DNA from 3 places in the Novosphingobium pituita genome. Region 2 is predicted to be linked to each of the others. Evidence: riboswitches for the same ligand, from Rfam matches in the RefSeq annotation. Region 2 holds a riboswitch; each other region holds the start of a gene.
The links. Region 2 has a riboswitch for cobalamin ahead of SBI20_RS17195 (TonB-dependent receptor). Riboswitches for the same ligand answer to the same signal wherever they lie in the genome.
Positions count from the first base shown of each region.

Region 1: another riboswitch for cobalamin. It lies ahead of SBI20_RS00250 (TonB-dependent receptor plug domain-containing protein); the one in region 2 lies ahead of SBI20_RS17195 (TonB-dependent receptor).
Region 3: another riboswitch for cobalamin. It lies ahead of cobW (cobalamin biosynthesis protein CobW); the one in region 2 lies ahead of SBI20_RS17195 (TonB-dependent receptor).

Region 1 covers NZ_BTFW01000001.1:50,260-53,532, forward strand. Annotated here, with positions in the region: gene SBI20_RS00245 (cell wall hydrolase) at 218-1,567, opposite strand; cobalamin riboswitch at 1,740-1,935, shown strand; gene SBI20_RS00250 (TonB-dependent receptor plug domain-containing protein) at 2,044-3,273, shown strand, end outside.
Region 2 covers NZ_BTFW01000003.1:71,706-74,978, reverse strand. Annotated here, with positions in the region: gene hcp (hydroxylamine reductase) at 1-620, shown strand, start outside; cobalamin riboswitch at 784-1,028, shown strand; gene SBI20_RS17195 (TonB-dependent receptor) at 1,199-3,265, shown strand.
Region 3 covers NZ_BTFW01000001.1:512,163-515,435, forward strand. Annotated here, with positions in the region: gene cobN (cobaltochelatase subunit CobN) at 1-279, opposite strand, end outside; gene cobW (cobalamin biosynthesis protein CobW) at 304-1,383, opposite strand; cobalamin riboswitch at 1,575-1,813, opposite strand; gene SBI20_RS02370 (HoxN/HupN/NixA family nickel/cobalt transporter) at 1,926-2,978, opposite strand; cobalamin riboswitch at 3,152-3,273, opposite strand, start outside.

The sequences.
Region 1 (3,273 bases), on a different contig from region 2:
ATGGTTTGTTTTTGTATGGTCTGTTTTCGTGGAGCGCCGGGCGGATCGGGATGAAATCTGCACGGCCGCTTCCGTCCTGATACTTTTGCACGCGCTAACAGGGCGTGAGACGAGACGGTAAATATCCTGTTGACTGTTGCCCTGCCGTTTCGTGACGATCAGCTACCCAAAAAGGGCCGTCACCCCAAAAAGGGGCGTCACCGGGAAAGGGCGCACGTCAACTGCCGGGTTGGGCGATCCACTTGCCGGCGTTCTCGTAGATCGCGCTGGCTTCGGGGCGCAGGGCGGGAGCGGCGGGCCCCGCTTGCGGCAGCGGAGCGGAGGCTGCCGGGCTGCGTCCGCTCATGCCTTCGTGCGCGGTGCCGGCATGAAGCGGGGCATGAGACGGGGCGAGCGCGGGTTGGGCCGGAAGGCTCTTGTCGAGGGCGGCCATGCGGCCTTGTTCGAAGGCCTGTTCGAGGGTCAGCGGATCGGCGATGTCGGCTGCGACCGAGGTCCAGCTGCGCGGATGGGGCGCGGCGAGGGGTTCGCCCCCGTGATAGATGCCCCGGAAGGCGGCCTGAAGCCCGGCGGCGCCCGACCACCGGTAGAAGCGATGGGCACCGATCGTGCCGATGAAGGCGAGGCTGTCGGCCCAGCCGGGGTGGACCGCGCTGGTGTGATAGTGGGTGGCCAGCCCCACCGGGGCATAGACCTGTCCGTCCAGCGCCTGTGCGGCGATGCGGCGCACACGGTCCCACACCACGGGCATCGGGCGCCGGGCCATGGCCCCGTCGCAGGCGAAGCTGAACTGGCAGCCGGGGCGCTCGGAGCCCTGATAGACCACGCCGCACACGGTTTTCGGAAAGGCGGGATGGGCCACGCGGTTGAGGACGACCTGGGCGACCGCGCGCTGTCCGTTTTCCGGCTCGGAGGCGGCCTCGTAATAGATCGCGGCGGTCAGGCATTGCAGCGCGCGCCAGCGATCCTGCGCGTCGCCCGCGGCGAACAGCGGACGGGCGACGCCCGGCGCTGCGGGAAAACCTGTCGCGGAAGGCCCTGACGCGAAAGGCCCTGACGCGAAAGGCGAGGCGGCGGCGTCGGAGTGGATCGCGGCGAAGTGTTCGTTCCACAGGCGACTGGCCCAGTTGCCGGAGGCCTCGGGGCTGTTCTGCGCGCTGCGTGGATCGGCCTGCGTGCCATCGCGCGTGGGCCTCGGTTGCGTGGCGGGCTGGTCGGGGGCCGCCATGGCTTGCAGCCTGTCGTCGCGACTTTGCGCGGCGGCGGCGCGGTCGATCCCCGGCTCGCCCCAGCCCAGCGCGCCCAGCACGAGGCCGAGCGCACCGATGGCGGCAATGCCCCCCGCGCGGGCGCGGATGACCCCGGCCCGGCGATGCTGGTGGCGCCACGAGACCATGTCGCGGCGGCGGATGCGCCCGGTGAAGTCGCGGGGCGGTACTTCGGGCAGGACCAGCGTGGCGAGCCTTTCCCCGGCTTCCTGCCGCAGCGCAGCCTGATCCGCGCGGGCGCGCGGCGCCAGCGGCGGCACGAGCGCTTCGGGCGGGAGCAGGGGAAAGGGCTGGGTCATGAAACGGGAAAGAAGCCTTCTTGGTCTGCCTGCCGCTAGCACCATGGGCGGGCAATGCACCCGGACAATTGCCTGCGTCCCGAATAGACACAGGCCCCGGTCCGGGCGTTAACGGCTTATCCGATGCAGGTTAACGGCTTTTTCTTGCCGTGGTGGGTGCGCGGCGCTATCGGCTCGGACAGACGCCACCGGTGCCTGCCTTTGCGTGCAGGCTAAGAGGGAAGCCGGACCACCGGCGCTGCCCCCGCAACTGTATCCGGACGAGCGCCGCACCCTCGTGTGCCACTGGCCCGGTTACAGGGTCGGGAAGGCCGGTGTGTCGCGATGACCCGGAGAGCCAGGAAACCTGCCGGTGTGTGGTCGTTCCGCGGCCGGGCGGGGTGTACCGGACGCAAGCGTGGTGAGTCTTTCCGCCATTGGCCCGGCGGACCTCCCGCCATGGACGGCAACAAGTCCATGGGCCGGGAGGAAAAGACATGAAGACATCACTGATCGCGCTGGCCTGCGGGCTGGCGCTGGCACAGGCCGTGCCACAGGGAAGCGCGCTCGCCCAGCAGGCGCCTGCTCCCGGTGCCGGGGCCCCTGACGCTCCGGCCCCTGATGCGTCTGCGATCGATCCGGGCCAGATCGGCCAGCAGATCACCGTGCTGGGCACCGGCAGCGACCGCCCGCTCGACCAGACCGGCCAGGCGATCACTGTCGTTCCGCTCGAAACGATCCAGTCGGTGCAGGGCCCCGACCTGACCCGTGTGCTCGAACGCGTGCCGGGCCTCACGTTCTCGCGCACGGGCGGGCTGGGTTCGCAGACGGCGGTGCGCCTGCGCGGCGATGAAGGCCAGCACACGCTGGTCCTCGTCGACGGGGTACGCGTCGAGGATACCTCGTTGCCTTCGGGCGGGTTCGATTTCGGCACGCTGTCGAGCGGCTCGATCGGGCGCGTCGAGGTTCTGCGCGGCTCGAACTCGATCATCTGGGGCAGCGCGGCGATGGGCGGCGTGATCGCGCTGACCACGCGCGAGATCAATGGCGCGGAAGTGTCTGCCGAAGGAGGCTCGCGCGGGAGCTATGATGTCGATGCAATCGCGGGCGTGAAGCGCGATGGCTATGCGATCTCGCTCGATGGCGGCTACGTGGGCACCAACGGCATCTCGGCCGCGTCGAGCGGGACCGAGCGCGACGGCTACAACCAGTGGCGCGTGGGCGGCAAGGCCCGCGTCAACCTGACCGACACGTTCTCGCTGGTCGCCAATGCGCGCTATGCCGACGGCCGGACCGACATCGACGGCTATGACGCCAACTTCAACTTTGGCGACACCAGCGAATATGCGCTCACGCGGCAGTTCTTCGGCCATGCCGGGTTTCACTATGCGGGCAGCAAACTGACCCTCGATGGCGGCTACAGCACCGCGATCACTCACCGCCGCACGTTCACCGGCGGGGCCGACGACACGTTCGAATATGGCTACAATGGCCGCAGCCAGCGCGTCGAAATGACCGGGCGCTATGACCTGCCTGCCGACTTCGCGCTCGATTTCGGCGCCGACAACGAATGGACCAGTTTTTCGAGCACGTATGACAGCCACCAGACCGCCAGCCTGACCAGCGGCCATGCGCTGCTCGGCTGGTATGGCAAGAAGGCCAGCCTGGCCGTGGGCGGGCGTTACGACAGCCACAGCCGGTTCGGCGGCAACTGGAGCCTGGGCGCC
Region 2 (3,273 bases):
GCCATGATTTCGCCCCGGTGATCGCCCGCGCGCTGGCCTTGCCCGGCTTTGCCGAAGATGCCGCCGAACAGCGCATTCCGGCCGGTTTTGCCCGCAACACGGTGATGGGCGTGGCCGATACCCTGCTGGGCATGATCAACAAGGGCGAGGTGAAGAACCTGTTCCTGATCGGGGGCTGCGACGGCGCGCGTCCGGGCCGCAACTATTTCCACGACCTGGCCATGGCCACCCCGCAGGACAGTCTGATCCTGACGCTCGGCTGCGGCAAGTTCCGCTTCAACCGCGAGGATCTGGGCAGCATCAACGGCGTGCCCCGCGTGCTCGACGTGGGCCAGTGCAACGATGCCTATTCGGCCATTCAGGTGGCCGTGGCAGTGGCCGGGGCGCTCGGCTGCGGGGTCAACGACCTGCCGCTGCATTATGCGATCAGCTGGTTCGAGCAGAAGGCGACCGCCGTGCTGCTGACCATGCTGCATCTGGGCATCCGCAAGATCCACCTCGGCCCGACCCTGCCGCAGTTCCTCACGCCTGAGGTGCTGGGCGTGCTGGTCGACATGTTCGATATCCGCCCCACCGGCGAGGCCGGGCAGGATCTGGCCCGCATGCTGCAAGCGGCCTGACCCCCTGATGAGGCCTGCCCCCCTGATCCGCTTTCAGGGCCGTTGAGGACACCCCGTCCGCGGGCATGGCGCCGGCCATGCCCGCGGCGTCTCCGTTTGCGGGGGGCCTCTTGTTCCTTGGCCCGACTTGGGATACCGCGACGGCGTCTGCCGCCTTCGATGGCGCAGGCAAGATCGCGCCGGTGCTTCGAAAGAGGCTTAAAAGGGAACACGGTGAGAGGGGGCTTCCTCCCTTGAATCCGCGGCTGTCCCTGCAACTGTAAGCGGCGAGCGCGGTGCATATCGGCGGCAGGGCAGATCCCGCCGCCAGTCACTGGGCCGGACGCTAAATCATGCGAGGCCCGGGAAGGCCATGCATCGCTGCCTTGACCCGTGAGCCAGGAGACCTGCCTGCGTCTGGTCGCTCATGCTGTGGTCCAGGGGATGGCCAGAGCCCGGAATCTTTCCGTCCGAGCGACGAACGAGCGGTGGAGGCCGCATCGGTTCGTGCAGACGGTCGCCAGCGGTGTCCGATCGCTGACGCGCGCCGACCGCCCTGGTGGCGGCAAGCCCCCACCCCAGTCGCAGGCGCCGGGGGAATGATGATGAAAGTGATGAAATGCGGTGCGCTGCTGCGCATGGTGGCGGGCGCGGCAATGATGCTGGCGGCCATGCCAGCCAGGGCGGGGGAGGCCGTCGCGGCGCCTGCCGATGGGAATAAGGCCGATGGGGCTGATGCGAAGACGGGCGATATCGTGGTCTTCGGGCGGGGTCAGGCCCAGATCGGCACGGCGCAGGCGGCCAGCGAGGGCAGCATCGGGGGCTCGGACCTTCTGGTCCGCCCGCTGTTGCGGGTTGCCGAACTGCTCGAAGCCGTGCCCGGCATGGTCGCGGCCCAGCATTCGGGGAGCGGGAAGGCCAACCAGTATTTCCTGCGTGGCTTCAACCTCGACCACGGCACTGATTTTACGACCTATATCGACGGCGTGCAGATGAACTTGCGCAGCCACGGCCATGGCCAGGGCTATCTCGATCTCAACGGCCTGATCCCCGAGATCGTCGCGCGCGAGGATTTCCGCAAGGGGCCCTATCGCGCGGACGGGGGCGATTTCGCACTGGCCGGGGCGGCCTACATGACCACGATCGAGGGGGTCGACCGCCCGTGGATTTCGGTCGAGGGCGGTTCCTACAATGCGGGCCGTCTGGCCGCAGGCGGGACGATCAGGAACGTGGCCGGGGGAAGCCTGACGCTGGTCGGACAGGCGAAACGCTATGGCGGGCCATGGCAGGAGGCCGAACACCTGCGGCACTACGCCGGTTTCGCCAAGTACAGCGTGCCTGTCGGCGCGGGCACGATCGAGGCCACGCTCCATGCCTATCATGCGACATGGCGCCCGACCGAGCAGATCCCCGAGCGGATCATCGGCAGCGCGGTCTGCCCCGATGTCTTCTGTTCGCCCGATCCTTCGGCGCGGGGGCGCACGACGCGCCTGATCGGCAATCTCGCCGTCCGGCAGCCGGGCTGGAATGCCAATCTCTATGTCCAGTACTACGACTGGGCCATGTCCTCGAACCCGACATATGCGCAGGCCGATGGCACCAGCGCGCAGATCGACCAGTTCGACAGGCGCTGGATCATCGGCCTGACGGCGCGCAGGCATTGGGACGTGGGCAGCAGGCTGCGCCTGACGGTCGGCACCGAAAACCGCTATGACCACATCGGCAATGTCGGGGTGAACCGCACCGCAGACCGCGTGTTCCTGCGCTCGCTGGGGCACTACCATGTCGAGGAGGCCTCCGGCGCGCTCTATGGCGAGGCGACATGGCAGCCGGTGTCGGGGCTCAGGCTGACGGGCGGCCTGCGGGGCGATTACTACCACTACACGGTTCGCGCGCGCGATGGCGCGGCGGCGCTGCTGGGAACCGGAAGCGGGCACGATTCCATCGTCTCGCCCAAAGTCTCGGTGGCCTACAAGGTCCTGCCGCAGTTCGAGGTCTATGCGAACTGGGGGCGCGGTTTCCATTCCAACGACGTGCGCGGGGCGGTCAATGTGGAATCCCCGGTGCCGGTGCTGGTCCGGGGCACCGGCAAGGAACTGGGCGGGCGCCTGCAACTGGGCACCGTGTCCCTCACGGCCACGTACTGGTGGCTCAACGTGGGCAGCGAATTGCGGTTCGTGGGCGATTCCAACGCGGTCGAACCGACCGGCGCGAGCAGGCGGCGCGGCTACGAACTGGTCGGGTTCTGGCGGCCCTTGCCGTGGCTGGCGCTCGATGGCAGCTATGTCGCCAGCCATTCGCGCTATGACAATGGCAACCGCATCCCCAATGCGGTCGAAAACGCGGCCTCTGCGGGCGCGGCGATCGTGCTCGATCCATGGGAGGCGAGCCTGCGCGTGCGCCATCTGGGCCCCTATCCGCTGACCGATGACAATTCTGTCCGCGACAAGGGGAGCACGATCCTCAACGCGCGGGGCGCGTGGAAAGGCCGCAGGATAGAGATCTACGGCGAAGTGCTGAACATGCTGGACAGCCGCGACAAGGACATCGCCTATTTCTATGAATCCTACATTCCCGCCTTCGACACGAACAGTCCTGTCGACGGGCGCATGAGCCGCGTGATCGAGCCGCGCACGTTCAGGATCGGCGCACGCTACACGTTCTGATCCGCGCA
Region 3 (3,273 bases), on a different contig from region 2:
CTCCCCGCCGATCAGCCGGATCAGGATCGCCCGCGCGCCGCCCAGCGTGCGCTCGACATAAGTATCGACCGACAGCGGATGGGCGAGCGTGGCCAGATTGGCCAGGCGCATGTCGGGAAAGGCCGGATCGTCTGCGCGTGCCGCGTGCCAAGCAGCGCCGAAGGCCCCGAGGTCGCTGTCGGAAAACGACAGCACCACGAGGGGCGCGGGCGCCTGCCCGAGGTCTTGCGGGCTGGCGGTTTCCTCCATCCCGTGGGTTTCGCGAAAGACGATGTGCATGGGGCCAGCTTCCCGCTTTGCGCTTCAGCCTGCCTGCACCGCTTCCTGTTGGGGCACGGCCCTGAGCACGGCCTCGATGGCTTCGGACACCAGCGCCTCGCGCTCGGCGATCACCACGAGGCGGGTTTCGCGCGGGTCTTGCGGGCGCCACGGGCGGTCGTAGCTCTGGCGCAGGCGCGTGCCCACGGCCTGAACCAGCAGGCGCATCGGCTTGCCCGCGACGGCGGCATGGCCCTTTACGCGCAGCACCGCGTGATCGCGGGCGAGGGTCTCGATGGCGCGGGCCAGTGCGTCGGGATCGGTAATCGCGCCCAGCGTCACCACGATGCTGGCGAAGTCGTCGTGTTCGTGGTCGTCCTGCCCGTCGTGGTGCGAGGGGCGGGCGGCCAGATCGTTTTCTGCGGCGGCGTCAAGGCCGAGGATCACGCGCGGATCGACCACGCCTTCGGCCAGTTCGATCACCGGGATGGCGCGCGGGGCCAGCGCGGTGATGGCGGCGCGGGCGCGGGCAAGGCCTTCGGGCCCGGCCAGATCGGCCTTGGTGAGCAGCACCATGTCGGCGCAGGCGAGCTGGTCTTCGAAGACTTCGGCCAACGGGGTCTCGTGGTCGATCCCCGGATCGGCGGCGCGCTGGGCGTCGAGCGCGACCGGGTCGGGCGCGAAACGGCCCGCGGCCACCGCTTCGGCATCGGCCAGCGCCAGCACGCCATCGACGGTGATCCGGCTGCGGATGGCGGGCCAGTCGAAGGCCTTGAGCAGGGGCTTGGGCAGGGCGAGGCCCGAGGTCTCGATCAGGATGTGATCGGGCCGGGGTTCGAGCGCGAGCAGGCGCTCGACAGTCGGGATGAAATCATCGGCGACCGTGCAGCAGATGCAGCCATTGGCCAGCTCGACGATATTTTCCGCCGGGCAATCGGGGATCGCGCAGGACTGGAGAATGTCGCCATCGACCCCCAGCGTGCCGAATTCGTTGACCACCACGGCCAGCCGCCGCCCGCCCGCATGGCGGATCAGGTGGCTGATGAGAGTGGTCTTCCCCGCGCCCAGAAAGCCGGTGACGATGGTGACGGGCACTTTGCCCAGATCGGGGCCCAGATCGGCCATATGCACACACTCCCCGCGCCCGAGCGAGACAGGGCGGAGCGTACCGGACACAAGGCTGTCCGGCTGGCGCACGGCAAGGGGCAGGCGCGAAAATCGCCCGAGACCGCACGGCCCATGCAGCTCCGGCCACATGGTTTTCGTCGCTCAGACGGAAGTGTTACCGTGCCTTGGCCATCCCCTGGACCCGGGCAAGAGCGACCGGTGCGCCGGCAGGTCTCCTGGCTTGCGGGTCACAGCTTGATGCATGCCTTCCCAGCGCCGCGTTCCTGCGGCCTCCAGTGGCTGCCCCGTCGAAGGGGCCATGCATCGCGCTATCCGCTCACAGTTGCAGGGACAGCCGCGGATTTGGGGAACAGGCGCAAGGCGCCTTTTCTCCTCACCGCATTCCCGATTAAGCCCCTTTCGGGGCACCGGCGCGAGTCTGATGTGAAGGCATGGGGCCAATCCTTGTAGGACAGGCTCCGTGCTTTCGGGAGTGCTCCTAGCCGCATCGCCGCCACTGTGCAATCGTGGAGATGAGGGCGGGCAGATGAGGCCCAATGTCAGGCGGAGGCGGAAATGTCGATTTCGTCCAGTCGCTTCCAGCGATAGATCGCGAAACTGATGAGCCAGCACCCGGCAAACAGGCCGATGATCGCAAAGCCCAGCGCGTTGAAGTGTGAGGCAGCCTTTGCGGCCATGTTCCAGGGCCAGCCGGTGAGCGCCAGCTTGTCGCCGATCAGCGCGCATGTCTCGATCCCGCCGATCACGATGGCCACCAGCGCCGAGATCGCCGTGATGGTGATGTTGTAGTAAAGCTTGCGGATTGGCTTGACGAAGGCCCAGCGATAGGCGCCCAGCATGATCACCCCGTCGAGCGTATCGACCAGCGCCATGCCTGCGGCAAACAGGGCGGGCAGGACGAGCATCGTGCCCAGCGCCAGATGATCGGCGCCCTGATTGGCCGAGAGCCCCAGAATGGCAACTTCGGTGGCCGTGTCGAAGCCCAGCCCGAACAGGAAGCCGAGCAGGGCCATGTGCCAGCTCTTGCTGACAAGGCCGAACAGCGGGCGCAGCAACCTTGCCAGCCCCCCGCGCGAGGCGAGCAGCATGTCGAGGCTCTCCTCGTCGTGGGGAAGACCGGCGCGTGCGCGCCTGAAGGCCTGCCAGACCGAACGCAGGATCGCGAGGTTGAGCCCGGCAATGGCAAACAGGAAGAAGGCCGAAATGCCCGTGGCCAGAACGCCGCCCACTTCGCGGAAGGCTTCAAAGCGGCTGAGCGCATTGGCCGTGAGCGCGACCGCCACCGAAAGCGCGGCGATGATGCCCGAATGGCCGAGCGCGAACCAGAAGCCCACCGCGATCGGGCGCTGGCCCTGCTGCATGAGCTTGCGCGTGACATTGTCGATGGCCGCGATGTGATCGGCATCGACCCCGTGACGCAGGCCAAGGCTCCAGGCGAGCGCGGCGGTGCCCAGCAGCAGCGGCTGCGCGCCCAGGGCGCCCAGCGCCCAGGCCCATGCCGCCAGATTGGCGAGGACCAGGGCGGCGAGCAGGATGAGGATGCGGCGCTTGAGCGGGGCGCCATGGAAGAAACGGGAGAAAGAGACAGCCATCGCGGGGCGAACTTTCGGCAAAAGGACGACAAGGCCCGAAGCCGTCCACGCGCAAGGCACAGCCTTCCGCGCAGCCGGTTCGAGCCGCTACAGCGTCGCCCTGACGGAGTTCACCCGGACGCAGTTTGCCGGGGGCGAGTTCACCGTGCCCTGGCCATCCCCTGGACCATGGCGTGAGCGACCGGATGCCGGCAGGTCTCCTGGCTCGCGGGTCATCGCTTGATGCTTGCCTTCCCAGACCTCGCATGATTTTGCGTCCGGTCCAGTGGCTGCCTCCCCCTCGATGCGGGGGAAG